2 regions of the Arthrobacter sp. NPDC080086 genome follow, and region 1 is predicted to be linked to the other one. Evidence: riboswitches for the same ligand, from Rfam matches in the RefSeq annotation. Region 1 holds a riboswitch; the other holds the start of a gene.
What was found. Region 1 has a riboswitch for cyclic di-AMP ahead of AB0305_RS07970 (hypothetical protein). Riboswitches for the same ligand answer to the same signal wherever they lie in the genome.
Positions count from the first base shown of each region.

Region 2: another riboswitch for cyclic di-AMP. It lies ahead of AB0305_RS10545 (NlpC/P60 family protein); the one in region 1 lies ahead of AB0305_RS07970 (hypothetical protein).

Region 1 covers NZ_JBFBKP010000016.1:353-8,202, forward strand. Annotated here, with positions in the region: partial or broken gene AB0305_RS07960 (glycosyl transferase) at 1-114, shown strand, start outside; gene AB0305_RS07965 (glycosyltransferase family 39 protein) at 319-2,325, shown strand; cyclic di-AMP (ydaO/yuaA leader) riboswitch at 2,536-2,723, shown strand; gene AB0305_RS07970 (hypothetical protein) at 2,722-3,468, shown strand; gene upp (uracil phosphoribosyltransferase) at 3,588-4,223, opposite strand; gene AB0305_RS07980 (phosphatase PAP2 family protein) at 4,236-5,072, opposite strand; gene AB0305_RS07985 (nucleoside deaminase) at 5,168-5,671, shown strand; gene AB0305_RS07990 (crosslink repair DNA glycosylase YcaQ family protein) at 5,708-6,958, opposite strand; gene AB0305_RS07995 (glycosyltransferase) at 7,038-7,850, opposite strand, start outside.
Region 2 covers NZ_JBFBKP010000024.1:36,827-44,676, reverse strand. Annotated here, with positions in the region: gene fdhD (formate dehydrogenase accessory sulfurtransferase FdhD) at 1-684, opposite strand, end outside; gene AB0305_RS10565 (molybdopterin-binding protein) at 817-2,190, opposite strand; gene AB0305_RS10560 (DUF6457 domain-containing protein) at 2,187-2,471, opposite strand; gene AB0305_RS10555 (NTP transferase domain-containing protein) at 2,482-3,129, opposite strand; gene AB0305_RS10550 (HNH endonuclease) at 3,166-3,666, opposite strand; gene AB0305_RS10545 (NlpC/P60 family protein) at 3,922-4,683, opposite strand; cyclic di-AMP (ydaO/yuaA leader) riboswitch at 4,950-5,143, opposite strand; gene AB0305_RS10540 (peptidoglycan DD-metalloendopeptidase family protein) at 5,256-6,074, opposite strand; cyclic di-AMP (ydaO/yuaA leader) riboswitch at 6,077-6,319, opposite strand; gene AB0305_RS10535 (metal-dependent transcriptional regulator) at 6,439-7,134, opposite strand; gene serC (phosphoserine transaminase) at 7,388-7,850, shown strand, end outside.

The DNA of each region.
Region 1 (7,850 bases):
ATGGGCGGTATGGGCGGCGGCCGGGGCGGAAACTCCGAGGTCGCGGCCTGGGTTGCCGCCAACTACCAGGCACAGACCGTCGGCTCCACCACCGTCTACAAGCTGGCGGGCTAGGCCATGACCGCTTGCACCGACCTCACAAGCACCGGCTCCGCCGTCACTTCCCCCGCCGGGCCCGGGCCCGGAGCAAGCCCGGCGACTGAGGCTGCCGGCTCCGGGCTGCGCCACCCGCGGTGGCGCGGTCGCCGCCGCCGGAACCTCCGGCCGCAGGCGTCCACTCGGCAGCACCCCTTGCCGCCCCTATCCCGGCGCCAGGTCATGGCACAGCGGGCGGAACTGGCCGCCCTGCTTGCCGGAACCGCGGTGCTCTACCTCTGGAACCTCGGCGCCTCCGGCTGGGCGAACGCCTTCTACTCCGCGGCGGCGCAGGCCGGCTCGCAGGACTGGACGGCCTGGTTCTTTGGCTCCTCGGACGCGGCAAACGCCATCACGGTGGACAAGCCGCCGGCGTCGCTCTGGGTGATGGGCCTGTCCGTGCGGCTTTTCGGGCTGAGCTCCTGGAGCGTCCTGGCGCCCGAGGCTCTGATGGGTGTCGCGACGGTGTGGCTGGTCTACCTGGCCGTCCGCCGGGCCGCCGCACCCGCGACGGCGGACGCCCGGCTGGCCCACCGCGCCGGACTGATCGCCGGGGCCGTGATGGCCCTGACCCCCGTGGCCGTGCTGATGTTCCGCTTCAACAACCCGGATGCCCTGCTGGTCCTGCTGATGACGGCCGCAGCCTACGCGGTGCTGCGCGCCATCCAGGACGCCCGGCTGCGCTGGCTGCTCCTGGCCGGGGTGCTGCTGGGCTTCGGGTTCCTGACCAAGCAGCTGCAGGTGCTGCTGGTGGTCCCGGGCTTCACCGCGGCCTACCTGCTCGCCGCACGCGCCGGCCTGGGCCGGCGGCTGCTGCACCTGCTCGCCACGGGAGCGGCGATGGTGGTGGCGGCCGGCTGGTGGCTGGCCGCCGTCGAGCTCACCCCGGCGGCTGACCGGCCCTACATCGGCGGCTCGCAGGGCAACTCCATCCTGGAACTGACCCTGGGCTACAACGGCCTGGGCCGGCTCAGCGGGGACGAGACGGGGAGCGTCGGCGGCGGCAACGGCTGGGGCACCCCCGGCCTGCTCCGGCTTTTCAACAGCGAGTTCGGCGGGCAGATCGCCTGGCTGCTGCCGTCGGTGCTGCTGCTGGCGGCTGGGCTGCTGTGGCTGGGCCGGCGGGCGCCACGGACCGACGCCGTCCGCGCCTCCGTGGTGGTCTGGGGCGGCTGGGTGCTAGTCACCGGGCTGACGTTCAGCCTGATGGCCGGCATCATCCACCCGTATTACATGGTGGCGCTGGCCCCGGGGGTCGCCGGGTTGGCCGGTCTGGGGTCGGTGCTGCTGTGGCAGCGGCGGGATCAACCCGGTGCCGCCGGGACGCTCGCCGCCGCGGTGGCCGCGGCCGGTTTCATGGCTTTCGAGCTGCTGGGCCGCACGCCCGCGTTCGTTCCGTGGCTGCGCTGGCTGGTGCTGGCCGTGGCGCTGGCAGCGGCCGTCGGGGTGATGGTTCCGGCCGTCCGGGCCCGGGTCGCCGGCGCGTCCGCCGCCGGGACCACTGGCCCGCTGTCCCCTGGCGGCCCGACAGCGGCGCTCTTGGGACGTACGACGGCGGGACTCGCCGTCGTCGCGGCCCTCGCCGGTCCCCTGGCGTACTCGCTGTCCACCGCCGCCACCGCGCACTCCGGCTCGATCGTCAGCGCGGGGCCTGCGGTGGGTGGCCGGGCGGGCCTGCCGGCCATGTTCGGCGGCACGGGCGGAGCCATGGGCAACGCGCAGGGCAATCCCTTCGGCCCGACCAACGGCACCGGGGCCAACAGCAACGGGGCAAACGGCAACGGGGCAAACGGCACCGTCCGCGGCCAGGGCGGGGGCATGGGCGGCGGAATGGGCGGGCTCCTCGGCGCGACCACCCCGTCGTCTGCCTTGGTGGATGCCCTCGAAACGGACGCCGGCCGTTACACCTGGGCGGCCGCCGTCGTCGGGTCCAACAACGCCGCCGGTTACCAGCTCGCCACGCAGCTGCCCGTGATGGCCGTGGGCGGGTTCAACGGCACCGACCCCGCACCCACTCTCGAGCAGTTCCAGCAGTACGTCGCCGAAGGCCGGATCCACTACTTCATCGCCGGCCGCACCATGCAGGGCGAAAGCGGATCCGACGACGCCGCCAGGATCGCCGACTGGGTGACGGCCACCTACCCCGCCCAGAGCGTCGGCGGCACCACGGTGTACCTGCTGGCGAAGTAGCCGCCCCGGACGGTCCGCCGTTTCGACGGTTCCCTGCCGCGTAGACGTCTCCAAGCGTCGGGCATGCAGGGAACCGTCGAAACGGCCCGAAACACAGGACCCGCCCACTGCAAATCGGCAACCAGCCACACCGCGGCGTTACCTAAATGTGACATGAGGGAGAAAGTCCGGTACCGTTTTTATGGTGCGGCCATCGATCTGGCCGCATATCCGGGTCTGACGCCAAACTCTGCCGCTTCCCGGATTCCATGGATTGAGGCAGAGACGGGGAACCCAGAGTTCCCGGGCACCTGCATCCATGCACCCCTTGGGGTTAAGCCGACTCGTTGATCATCCGAGCGGCCGGATTTCTCTTCCGAACCCGACAGCTAACTCCGTAGGCGTTGAGAGGCGAACATGACTGAACACAAGGCACCCGTGCGCCTAAAAGGCGCTAAACGCACCTCCTCGGCCGACGTCGCGCGCCACCGCGCCGACCCGGCCCAGGGCTCGGCCACCCGAGGCCGCGCCAGCTTTGGCTCCAAGGGCAAGCTCACCGCCGTCGCGCTGACCGCGGCCGCCGTGCTGCTGGGCGCCGGCGCCGCAGGCCAGGCCACCGGCACCACCGCCCCGGTCGCGACCGCCACCCAGGCCCCGGCCCTGCAGCTCTCCGACCTGGAACGGCTCGGCAGCTACACCCCGGCCACGGCACCGGCCAGCGTCGAAGCCCAGGCCTCCAAGGTCACCCCCGAGACCCCGGCTCCGTCCACCCCCGCTCCGTCCACGCCGGCCCCCGCACCGGCTGCTCCGGCTCCCGCCGCGGCACCCGCCCCGGCCCCGCAGCCAGTGGCCGTCGACGATCCCGCCGGCGCACAGGCCTACGCCGCCTCGCAGCTGCCGGCCCACGGCTGGGCCCCGAGCGAGATGCAGTGCCTGATGAAGCTCTGGACCCGCGAATCGGACTGGAAGACCACGGCCACCAACCCGTCCAGCGGTGCCTACGGCGTGGTCCAGTCCCTCCCGGCCGAGAAGATGGCCAGCGCCGGCGCGGACTACATGACCAACTACCGCACCCAGATCAACTGGGGCCTGCAGTACGTGCAGGAACGGTACGGCTCCCCCTGCGGCGCCCTGAACTTCCACTACGCGAACAACTGGTACTAAGCCGCCAAGGCTGACGCCACCCCGCGCAGATACAGCAAAGGCACCGGATCTCGTCAGATCCGGTGCCTTTGCTGTATCCCCGGGCGGCCCGTTCAGCGGCCCGAGGGAAAGCGGACGCGCTACCCGGCGATGCCGTAGAGCCGGTCGCCAGCGTCGCCCAGGCCGGGGACGATGTAGGACTTCTCGTTCAGCTTCTCGTCGATGGAGGCCAACACGATCGTGACGTTGGCGTCGGAGAGCTCTTCCTCCAGCTTGGCCAGGCCCTCGGGGGCGGCCAGCAGGCAGATGCAGGTGACGTCGGAGGCGCCGCGCTTGAAGAGGAACTTGATCGCCTCGCGCAGGGTGCCGCCGGTGGCCAGCATGGGGTCCAGGACGAAGATCTGACGGTCGGTCAGGTCCTCGGGGAGCCGCTCGGCGTAGGTGATGATGTCCAGGGTTTCCTCGTCGCGGGCCATGCCCAGGAAGCCGACCTCCGCGGTGGGGACCAGCTTGGTCATGCCCTCGAGCATGCCGAGGCCGGCGCGGAGGATCGGGACCACCAGCGGGGTGGGCTTGGTGAAGGCCGTGCCGATGGTGGTGCTGACCGGGGTCTCGATGGTGACCGGTTCGGTGCGGACGTCGCGGGTTGCCTCGTACGCCAGCAGCGTGACCAGCTCTTCGGTGAGCTGGCGGAAGACGGGTGACGGGGTGTTCTTGTCCCGCAGAACGGTGAGCTTATGGGCCACCAGCGGGTGGTCGACAACGAGAGTGCGCATGGGTCAAAACTATCATCCGGACGCTTCGGACCGCCCCCGCCCGCCGGGTGTCCCGGCCTCGTCCGCCGCCCCGCGACGATGCGCCGTTTCGGCGTCGTGGTGCCCGTCCGGCGCCTTCTCGCGCAGGCGCTGGCCGTTGTCGAAGGTGGGCGCCGGGCCGGTCCGTTCCCGGTGCCTGATCACGTGGAACAGCCGATGCGCCAGGATCACGATGCCCACCCAGCCCAGGCCGAGCGCCCAGCCGAAGATCACGTCGGTCATCCAGTGATGGCCTAGGAACACCCGGCTCATGCCCATCGCGATGATGAAGAGCGCCCCGGCCGTGATCAATCCCACCCGGGCGATGGTGCGCTGGACCTGCAGGCAGGTGAGGTACACCACGAGTGAGATCACCACGGTGGTGTTCAGGGTGTGGCCGCTGGGGAACGACGGCGAGTTTTCGTAGGGCGGGACGGCATCGGCGTGGTCGGGGCGGGTGCGTCCGATGAGCTTCTTGCCCAGGGAGGTAGCGGTGACGGAGACGGCGGCCGCCCCGCCGATGAGGATGAGCGGGCGCCAGGTCCGGGTCCGCCAGATCAACAGCGCGGTGAGGATGCTGGCCAGGATCGGCATGCCGATGCCGCCGCCGATGTTGGTGAACCCGGTGACGAACGCATCCAGGCCGGGGCTGCGGAGCCGTTCCATGGCGGCGAGCATGGGCTTGTCCAGGTTGGCCAGGCCGGCGTCGTCCACCACGTTGTCGTAGACCTCGGCGCTGGTCAGGGCCAGCGCCACCACCGCGATGCCGCCCAGCAGCATGGTGATCCAGAGCGCGGCGTAGGGCACCACCCATTTGCCCCAGCGCCGCATCAACCAGCTCTCAGTCCTGGTGCTCACTGCGTTCTCCCGACGTCCGGTGCACCCACGGTGCACAGCTTGCTTAGGATCGAAACTACCATTGAGCCATGACATCGCCCGAGCCCCGCCATGCCGAGTGGATGGGCCTCGCCCTGAGCGAGGCCCGGCAGGCCCTCGCCACCGCGGACGTGCCGATCGGGGCCGTGGTGATCGGCCCGGACGGGACGGTGCTGGGCGCCGGCCGGAACGAGCGGGAGGCCCTCGGGGACCCGACGGCGCACGCCGAGATGGTCGCCATCCGGGAAGCGGCCGCGCGGCTTCGCGAGCGCCGTGCCGACGAGGGGGCGCGCGACGACGGCTGGCGGCTGGCGGACTGCACCCTGGTGGTGACGCTGGAGCCGTGTGCGATGTGCGCCGGCGCGGTGGTGCTGGCCAGGATTCCCCGCGTGGTGTTCGGCGCCTGGGACGAGAAGGCGGGCGCCGCGGGGTCCGTCTTCGACATTCTCCGCGAGCGCCGGCTAAACCACTGGGTGGAGGTCTACGGCGGCGTGCGGGAGCAGGAGTGCGGGGACTTGCTGCGGGACTTCTTCGCCGAGCACCGCGGCGCCTGATTCCCCGTTCTTCGTCCCGGCGTCCCCTGATCCTGCTTACCGTTCGGCGGTGGCCGTCGTCGACGCTCGCAGCGCGTCGATGCGCTTCCGGCGGGAGGCGGGGGAATCGAGGCTGAAGGCGCGGAAGTCGCCCAGGTCCTCCCGGATCCAGGCCTCCACCTCCGCGATCCGCCGGCTGACCGCGGGCGTCAGGTCGCCGAACACCCAGGCGGCGATCTTCCCGGTCTCCGGGTCGTACTGCCAGAGTCCGATGATCCGGCCACGGTCCAGGATCGGGTGGTCCGGCAGGTCTGCCTGCAGCGCCAGCGAGCTGAGCCCCGCCTTGCGGTGGTCCGCCTCGTCCAGCAGCTCGGCCGCGTTCCGCCGCAGCAGCACCAGCGAATCTGTCCCGGCGAGCAGCTGGATCTGTTCCTCCGCGGGGGCGGTGAAGGCGGCGAGGCGGTCGACGTCGTCGGGCAGCATCCACAGCACGGCACTGTCCTTGCCCGCGTCCCCGGGGAGCGGGACGTCGACGGCACCGGCGGCCGCCAGTGCCGCGCGGGTCTGCGCCACGGTGAAGCCCGTGAACCACTGGGACTGTTTAGCAGTGGCGCCGCCGGTCCAGCCGAGGTAACGGCGCATCAGCAGGGCGCGGACCTCCTCGTCGGTGAGATCGCTGGTGGGCAGGTCCCAGGCCTCGTAGGCGTAGCGCTGCCGGTCCAGGCGGCCGTCGGCAGGCACCCTGCGGATGCGGCCCTCCGCCTGCAGGATGCCCAGCGCCGCGGGCAGCGTGGTGGCGGCGCCCTTCTTCTTCCCCTCCTCCCCCAGGCTCTGGACCGCGTCGCCGAGTTCCTCCTTGAGCTGCCGCGGGTCCAGCGGGGTACCGGCCTCGGCCAGGACGTGCCGGACCTGTTCCTCGAGCAGGGTGATTTCGCCGCGGTCCACGCCGAGCCGAGTCAGCACCGAGACGGCGGCCTCCGCGGCGGGGCGGCCCAGGCGCAGCGCCCAGGCAAAGTCGTCGCTGCCCAGGACGTAGGTGCAGCCGCGCGCCGTCGGCAGTTCCAGGATCCGCTGGGCCTCGACGTCGGCATCCACCTCGCCGCGGCGGAGGCCGGCACGGGCGAACAGGGAGAGGTAGGGGTTGGCGCCGCCGACGGACCTAGCCCAGCCCGCCCGTGCGAGCACCTGCCCGGCGGTGCAGCCGGCCAGCGACCCGTCCAGGCCCTGCCGGTGCCAGGACCAGGCGCGGAGGTTTGCGGCGGTGAGGCTCTGGGGCGGAAGGCTGACCGTGGCTGGCTCGGTGCTCATGCGCCCATTGTCCATCCATGCCGCGGACGGCGATACGGGGCTGCCCCGCGACGACTGCGGCGGCGGCGTGGGACGGCGGTTACCGGCCCAGGATCTCCAACACCGTGCGGGCCGTCGCGTCCCACCCGGGCAGGTGCTGCCGGGCGTCCAGCGCGGTGGCGTGCCACCGTGCCCGGAGCTCCGGCTCCGTGAGCCAGCGGCGCAACAGCTCCGCCAGGGGTGCGGGATCCTCGGCGAGCGCGACGGCGGCGCCCGGCAGCCCGGCGTCGTCCTCTTCGGGTTCTTCGCCCCTAGCCCCGGCCGCGCCGGGTCCTGCAGGCGGAGTTCCGGCCTGCGGAGTTCCGGCCGTGAGGGCCTCCAGCGCCCCGGTCCCGCGCCGGATGATCGCGGGGATGCCGCGGGCGAGGGACTCGGTGACGGCCATGCCGAAGGTTTCCGCGCGCGAGATCAGCAGCGTGAGATCGGTCCGGGCCCATTCGGCGTCCAGGGCGTCCCACCGGAGCTCGCCCGGGATCCGGACGCGGGCACCGAGCCCCAGCCGTTCCGTTTCGGCGCGGAGCAGGGCGGCGTACTCCGGGTCCGCGGTGTCCGCCCCGACGAGGGCGGCGGTCCAGTCCAGGTCGGTCAGGGCTGTGAGCGCCTGGAGGAACAGCAGCTGGCTCTTGTTCGGCAGCAGCGCGGCCACCATCGCCAGGTGCGGCGGGGTGGACCCGGCCGCCGTCCCGGCGCGGTCGGTGCCGGGCAGCGCGACGGCGACGGTGGTATCAGCGCCGGTTGCAGCGCCGTCGAGGCCGTGCCGGGCGCGCAGTTCCGCCGCGGCGGAACTGCTGCTGCAGATCACCCCGGCCGCGGCGGCAACCGCGCGTCCTTCCAGGTCGGCATACCCGTCGAG
Region 2 (7,850 bases), on a different contig from region 1:
GGAGGCGCGGCCAGAGACTTGCAGGACGGTGCCGCGCAGGGGCAGCAGCCCCTCCCGGAGTGCCCAGCCCACCACCTTGTCGACGGCGTTGTGGCGGCCGACGTCCTCGCGCAGGCAGAGGAGCTCGGCGCCGCCGTCGTCGGAGATGCGGAACAGCCCCGCCGCGTGCACGCCGCCGGTCGCGTCGAAGACCGCCTGGGCCTCACGCAGCCGGTCCGGGAGCGCGGCCAACGTCTCGACGGGCACGGCCACCGGGTCCCCCGCGGGGCTGAAGTGCGAGGACTTCTCGACGGCCTCGATCGAATCGGTGCCGCAGATCCCGCAGGAGCTTGAGGTGAAGAAGTTCCGTCCGGTGTCGGGGCGGACGACATCGGGCCGGAGCTGGGCTTCCACCACGTTGAAGGTCTGCACGCCGTCTTCGTCCTCGCCGGCGCAGAAGCGCAGCGAGACGAGCTGGTCGGCGGACCAGATGATCCCCTCGGAGACCAAGAAGCCGGCCACCAGGTCGAAGTCGTTGCCCGGGGTGCGCATGGTGACGGAGAAGGACGTGCTGCCCAGCCGCACCTCCAGTGGTTCCTCCACCGCCAGCACGTCCTCGCGGTACCGGACCGGGAACTCACGCGCCTGCGGGGATCCGTCCAGGACAAACTTGTGCACTTTGCGGCGTTGCGTCACGCGGCCCATTCGGTACTCCTCATCAGCGGTGCGGTGGGGCGGCCCGGCCTGCGGCCGGTTCCCGCCCCTGGATCCATTCTGAACTCGGCCGTGGTGCCAGCCAAGCGGGCGCCAGCCACGCCGGGCCACGTCTGGCCGGTGTCAGCCAAGCAGGGCGCTCCAGTCGACCGGACCGTTGCCGGCCGGTTTCTTCGGGGTGCGCCGCGCGGAGGGTTTCGGTGCGGGCTTGCCGGCGTCGGGCTCGGGCAGCGGCCGCCCCCAGGGCAGCGCGAACGCCGGGACGGGTTCGCCCAGCTGCGCCCCGTGCGGCGGGACCACCAGGACCCCGTCGGCGGCGGCCAGTCCGCGCATCATGCCGGGGCCGGTGTGCTGGGCCGGGGAGGCCATGCCGTAGACCATGCGGAAGGGCATCAGCCGGGTGCGGCCGGGATCGGCGTCGATCATCGTGCCGCACGGGACCTCCGTGACGGGCGGCGGGGGCCGGTGACCCAGCGCGGCCAGGAGTGGTCCGCCGATGGTGGAGAGCGCCATCATGGCTGCGAGCGGGTTGCCGGGCAGCCCGATGATGAAGCGTCCGTCGGGCAGTTCGGCCAGGACCGCGGGGTGCCCGGGACGCATCGCGATGCCGTCGATCAGCAGCCTGCCGCCCAACTGCTCGACGGTGCGGCGGAGGTGGTCGGTTCCGGACCGGCCGGTCCCCCCGGTGGTGATGACGACGTCGGCGGGCGGGGTGTCCTCGTCGTCGCCCACGGGTTCGGGGTCCTCCAGGGCGGCGAGCCATTCGCCGTCCCCGTCACCGATCTTGATCTCGCCGGCGGGGACGCCGCCGAGCAGGTCGACGACGGCGGACAGTTGAGGACTGAAGGTGTCCCGGACCTCCCCCGGCTGTGGCACGCCGCTGGCGACCACCTCGGAGCCGGTGAAAACCAGGCGGACCACCGGTTTCCCCAGCACGGGCAGCGCGTCGTGGCCGGCGAGGGCGGCGAGGGCCAGGTGGGCCGGGTTGAGCACGGTCCCCTTGGGGATCAGAACCTCACCCTCGGCCCCTTCCTCGGCGGCTTTGCGGATGTGGTCGCCGTTGCGGGGCTCCCCCGGCTTCGCGCCGCCGCCAAGCTTGAGCACCGGCAACTGGTCCTCGTCGGGGCCGATCACACCGCTCTCGCTGCGGAGCACGGCCTTCGCACCGGCCGGGATCAACCCGCCGGTGACAATGGGACTGGCCTGGTGAGGGGCGAGGCGCTGCCCCGGCTCGGCCAGGATCCAGGGGCCGCTGCCGTTCACCGCCCAGCCGTCCATGGCCGAGGACGCGTAGTGCGGCATGTCGTGCAGGGCCGTGACGTCGGCGGCGAGGGTGCGGCCGAGGGCGCGGCGCAGGGCCACCGGGGCCGGCGGGATCGGGCTGGCGCAGTCGAACGAGAGCTCCCGGGCTTCCTGCCACGTGTGGGCCAGGTGCCGGTGCGCGGCGGGCTCGGTCCGGGCGTCGTCGGCGTCGTCGCGGGGTGGCTCGGACGTCATTCCCCGGGGGCCTCGGCGGCGTATTCCTTGGCGAGTTTCCGCGCGACGCCCATGGCGGCCCGCATGGAGACCTCGTCGGTGGCCTGGCCGGTGCCGGAGGCCAGCCCGGCGGCGAAACCGGCGATGAAGGTGGTCAGCGGTGCGGCCGGGCGGATCACGGAGTGCGCGGCAACCCCGGCGAGTCCCAGTACCTCGTTGATGTCGATGTCGACGCCGTCGAGCTCGAGGGCCTGGAGCAGCGCGCGGCACCAGTCCTCGAGGGTTTCGTCCTGGCTCTTCACGGTGGGCCTTTCATGTCGTGTGCGGGCGGCCGCTTCCGTTCCCGGCCACGCCGGGACGCGCGACCCCAAGGGCCTGGGCGTCCGCCCAGGTGTCGACGTCGTCGGTGGACCCGGGCGGCACGGGAACCGTCCGCAGGTCCAGACTAGCAAGCAGGCCGAACAACGATCCGCCCACCAGCGTGCCGTGCCGTGCCGCGTCCGCCACCGATCGTTGTAGCGCGGCCGTGTCATAAAGACCGGCCAACGGCTGGATCCGGCCGTCCGCGGAAACGGCGACGCTGCCTTCCGAGCCGGGCTGCGCCCGGGAGCGGTCGGCGAAGAGGGCGTGGACGGCGTCGGCAACCAGCGGCATGTCGCAGGCCAGGACCAGCGTCAGCGGCGCGGGGTTTCGGCCCGCCGCCCCGCCGCCGGCAAGGGCCTCGAGCCCGGCGGCCAGGGCTGCCGCGGGTCCGGCGAAGGGCGGGTCTTCACGGCACAGGAGGATGCCGCCCGGGAGGCTGCCGGCTTCCGGGCCCACGACGGCGACGCTGCGTGCCCCGGCCGCCGCGAGCAGCGACCGCTCCAGCAGGGTGTCCCCGCGAAAGCGGAGGGCGGCCTTGGGGGTTCCGCCCAGCCGGGAGGACCTGCCCCCGGCGAGGATGACGGCGTCGAATTCCACCCGCCCAGCCTAGCCGCCTGCGGGCGGCCGACGGTGCTAGTGCGCGGATTCCGGCAGCAGGAACGGGTCCCATGCGGGGGTAGGCTTCTCCAGCTCCTTGATCTGCCAGATGGTGCCCTTCGGCGGACCGGGAGTGAAACCGAGCTTCCAGCCCATCTCGGCCGGGGTGTGGTCGCCCTTGACGTTGTTGCAGCGCAGGCAGGCGGCCACCAGGTTCTCCCAAGAGTCGGCGCCGCCCCGGGACTTGGGCTGGACGTGGTCGATGGTGTGGGCCGGTTTGGCGCAGTACGCGCACCGGTGGCCGTCCCGGCGGAGCACTCCGCGGCGGCTGACCGCGGTCACCGTGTTGTAGCGGGGGCGGATGTAGCGGTTGAGCAGGATGACGCTCGGCCGGCCGAGGATGTCCTGCGGCCCCACCACGGGGTCGTCCCCCTCGGCCACGACACTGGCCTTGCCCGTCAGCACGAGCACCAGTGCCCGGCGGAAGGTCACTACCGCCAGCGGTTCATATCCAGCATTCAGAACGAGTGTGCGCATCCGCATCCCTCTTCACGGCCGCACCCGCCAGTGGCACGAGGGCCGGCTGCCCTCTGCATGGTCAGGCTAAGGATCGACACCACAAGAGTAAACACGGGTGGCCCGGATTACCGAATTTCGGGCCCCAGGGCATCCGTGGCGGATCCCGGGCCGGTCTGGCACCGGAGGGTTCCGGCACCAATCCAGGCGGTTAACAGAGAAGGACCCCCGCCGGTGGCAGGGGTCCTTTTCGAAGCTTCGCGGGAAGCGGCGGTCTTAGCCGCCGACGCGGATGAAGACCGGGCCGGAACCGACGTTGACGCTGTAGAGGGCGGTGGTGCCGCCGTTCCAGCCGCCGTGGACGGCCATGCCGTTGCCGACGTAGACGGCGATGTGGGCCATGCCCATGCCGCCGTTCTGGTAGTACGCGAGGTCACCCGGCTGCGCTTCGGCGGCGCTGACGGTGCGGCCCAGGGACAGGTAACCTGCCGGCCAGCCGTGGTAGTGGATGCCGACGGCGGCCAGGGCGTTGGTGGCCAGCATGGTGCAGTCCTGGGACACGCCGATCTGAGCGTAAGCGGCGGCGGCGATCGAGGCGCCCATGCCGCTGGTGGCGGCCGGAGCCTTGGTGGCGACGGACGCGTTGACCGCGGTGCCGGCGGCCGGGGTGGCTGCGGCGGTGGTGTCTGCTTCCTGCACCTTGACGACGGGCTTCGGGGCCTCGACGACTGGGGCGGCCGCGGTAGTCACAGCAGGCTTCTCGTAGGAGATGGCGATGCTGGAGGCCGCCGAGATGGTGGCCGGAGCGGTGGACTGAACCTCGGTGGCGGAAGCAGAGGTGGATTCGCGCTGAACGTTGGTCTCAGCGGCGTTGGCCGCGATACCGCTGGTCAGGACCAGGCCGGAGGCAGCAGCGATAACCGCGGCCTGGCGACCCATGCCACCGGCGTTGTCGCCGACGGCCTTGGCAATGACAGCCAGCGAGTTGGTCTTGGTGACCTCCGCGCGGTGGCGTGCAATGGTTGCACGAGTAGTCATTTAGTTCTCTCTTTCGTGATCCTTTGTGTCCGCGCTCTTGAACAGGCGGGACTAAGGACGCTCCGGCATCTTGGGGGTACGCCGGATCGCCCCGAAACGGGTTTCTTTAGCGAAGGGTGTACTGCGAAGACGCGCCAAAAGCAGGAACTGCATTGCGTGAACCATCCCGGGCGCCGGCAAGGGCAACGCGGTGCATGGTAATCAGCGGGCTCGACTGAGCCTCGCCGGCGCGAAAACGCGCAGCATTGTGGCGTGAAGACACGAAAGTAGCCTCTCCCAATGCCTACGAGGTGAGCTGTCGGATTCGGATGGGAGTCACCCGGCCGCTCCGCTTCCTGGGAAGCTTTGCGACTTAACCCCTAGGCCTTCTTGCGAAGACCAAAATTGGTTCCCCCGCCCCTGCCAGACGATGTCATGCGAACGGACCTTGAGCGGTGGCAGAGTTAGGCAATCCACTCAAGAGCGCCAACTTCGGTGAAGTTGGCGTGCTTCATACGGTACAACAGTTCGGACTCAATGTCACATTCAGATCACGGCGTGTCACGGAAGTGTGAGCATTGCGAAGGGCTCTTCTAGAGCCAGCCCAGCGGATCAACGACGTCCCCATTGACCATCACCTCGAAGTGGAGGTGGCAGCCGGTGGAGGCACCGGTTGTTCCGCTCATCGCTATCACATCGCCACGGGAGACCTTCTGGCCGACGTGGACGCTGGATGACGACAAGTGGTTATACGTGGTCTCCAGGCCATTGCCATGGTCGACCACAATCCGGTTGCCGCCCCCGTAGGGGTGCCAGCCGGAGAAGGTTACGGTGCCGCTTGCTGCGGCATGGACGGCCGTCCCGCACTGGGCGGCGTAGTCCTGGCCGCGGTGGAATTCGCCCACCGCGCCGGTAATGGGGCTGATCCGGTAACCGAAGGGCGAAGCCGTGATCATGGTGTCCAGCGGGGCGCCGAGCGTCCCCGCGGATGCGGCGCGGGTGATGGAGCCGACGGATTGCGCGCTGAGCAGCTGCTTGAGCTTGCCGTCCGGGTCGCCCTTGGTGGTGACGGCGGTGCGGTTGAAGTCGATCTGGGCCGCGGCGGCCTTGACCTCGGGCTGGGCCGCCGCGGAGACAGATCCCGAGGTGGGGGCGTCGACGGCCAGAGCGGGGCCGGTAACGGGGACGGCCACGGTGAGCGCGATGCCAGCGGCGGCCAGGGTCATGCCGGCCTTCTGGCCCATGCCGGTGACGGCGGCGAAGTCTGCGACCTGGCGGAGCGGGCTGCGCCGGCTGCGGCGCTCGTCCCGGTGCGCGTCGCGGGGGCGCGGGGCGGTGACGTCGACGGCGGGGCGCGGCTCCGGAGCCGGGCCGGCGGCGCGGCGGCGCCCGCGGACGGTCTGCGTGCTCAAGTGGTTCCTCTCTGAAAAGCCTGCGAAGTTAGCTGTCGGATTCGGGTCAGAGAGTGCATAGACCCGGTCCGCCGATGCAAGCATCCAGGCAGAGAGGCACCCGGAAATGGTGTCCTCAGAGAGTTCGCTTGCCGCTAGCGGACTTCACCCCAAGGCCGGAATTACCGGCCGGTAGTGGTTCCCCCGCCTCTGCCAGAAGGTGATTCGCACCCTGATCCGCTGGCAGAGCTCGGCTTCGGATCAGGTAACGCTTTAGTCTCGGTACTAGTCGATAACTATAGGGGATTAAGACCCGTAGTAATAATTTCGTTATCTCCTAGACGGGCTAGTAAACAGCACACTTACGGTATGCTTCCGCGTCGCCCTACCCGCGGGTAACGAAAACGTGGGCGGCGACCTCGGGCGGCAGCTCGAGCGCGCCCTCAATGTCGGGGACGCGGACGGAGATGTACTCCCCCACCCGCTCCAGCGAGACGGTGGCCCCGGGCCGGATACCGCCCTCGTCCAGCTGCACCAGCAGCTCGGGTTCCACCTGGATGGGTTCGGCAAGCCGGCTCACGGTGATTCTGGAGTCCGCGGCATATCCCGCCATGGCGTCCAGGAGGTTGACGACGCCGTCGGCCTGTTCCGCCGTCGGCAGACCGCCCAGTTCGGCGAGGCCCGGGATGGGGTTGCCGTACGGGGAGACGGTGGGGTGGTCCAGCATCTCGAAGATGCGGCGCTCAACCCGTTCGCTCATCACGTGCTCCCAGCGGCAGGCTTCCTCATGGACATAGGCCCAGTCCAGGCCGATCACGTCGGCCAGCAGCCGTTCGGCGAGGCGGTGCTTGCGCATCACCTCGGTGGCGCGCCGCCGACCCACCTCGGTCAGTTCCAGGTGGCGGTCGCCGGAGACCACGACCAGCCCGTCGCGTTCCATCCGGCCGACGGTCTGGGAGACGGTGGGTCCGGAGTGGCGGAGTCGTTCGGCAATGCGGGCCCGGAGCGCGACGATGTTCTCTTCCTCAAGCTCCAAAATGGTCCGAAGATACATCTCCGTAGTGTCGATCAGATCCGTCATCCAGCTCAGCTCCTTGAGCGCCGTCCTTGCGTCATTCCACCGTACAGCGTGCGGGGTGCGGCCACCCGGGATCCGCCATACGCTCCGGACAGCCTAGCCTATTGTGAATTACTCCGGATAATTTGAGGGCCGGCTTCCTGACCGGACTATGACAGCCCGTTTTCCGGCACCGGGGCCGCCGTCGGGCAGAATGGAAGCGGTCCTTACCGGCCGACCAGCCACCTCTCGCACCCAGCCGACCATTGGAGCCATTGTGAGCGACACCAGCATCACCATTCCCGCGAACCTTCTTCCCAAGGACGGCCGGTTTGGCGCCGGGCCCTCGAAGGTCCGCCCGGAACAGATGGAGGCCCTGGCGTCGGCCTCGACCACCCTGCTCGGCACCTCCCACCGCCAGGCCCCGGTCAAGAACCTGGTGGGCTCGGTCCGCTCCGGCCTCAGCGACTTCTTCCGCGCCCCCGAGGGCTACGAGGTGGTCCTGGGGGTGGGCGGCTCGACGGCGTTCTGGGATATCGCCAGCTTCGGGCTCGTGGAGAACAAGGCACAGCACCTCTCCTTCGGCGAGTTCGGCTCCAAGTTCGCCGCCGCCACGAACAAGGCGCCCTTCCTGGCCGAGTCCTCGATCATCAAGGCCGAGCCGGGCACCCGGCCCGAGGCGCGGGCGGAGGCCGGTGTGGACGTCTACGCCTGGCCGCAAAATGAGACCTCCACCGGCG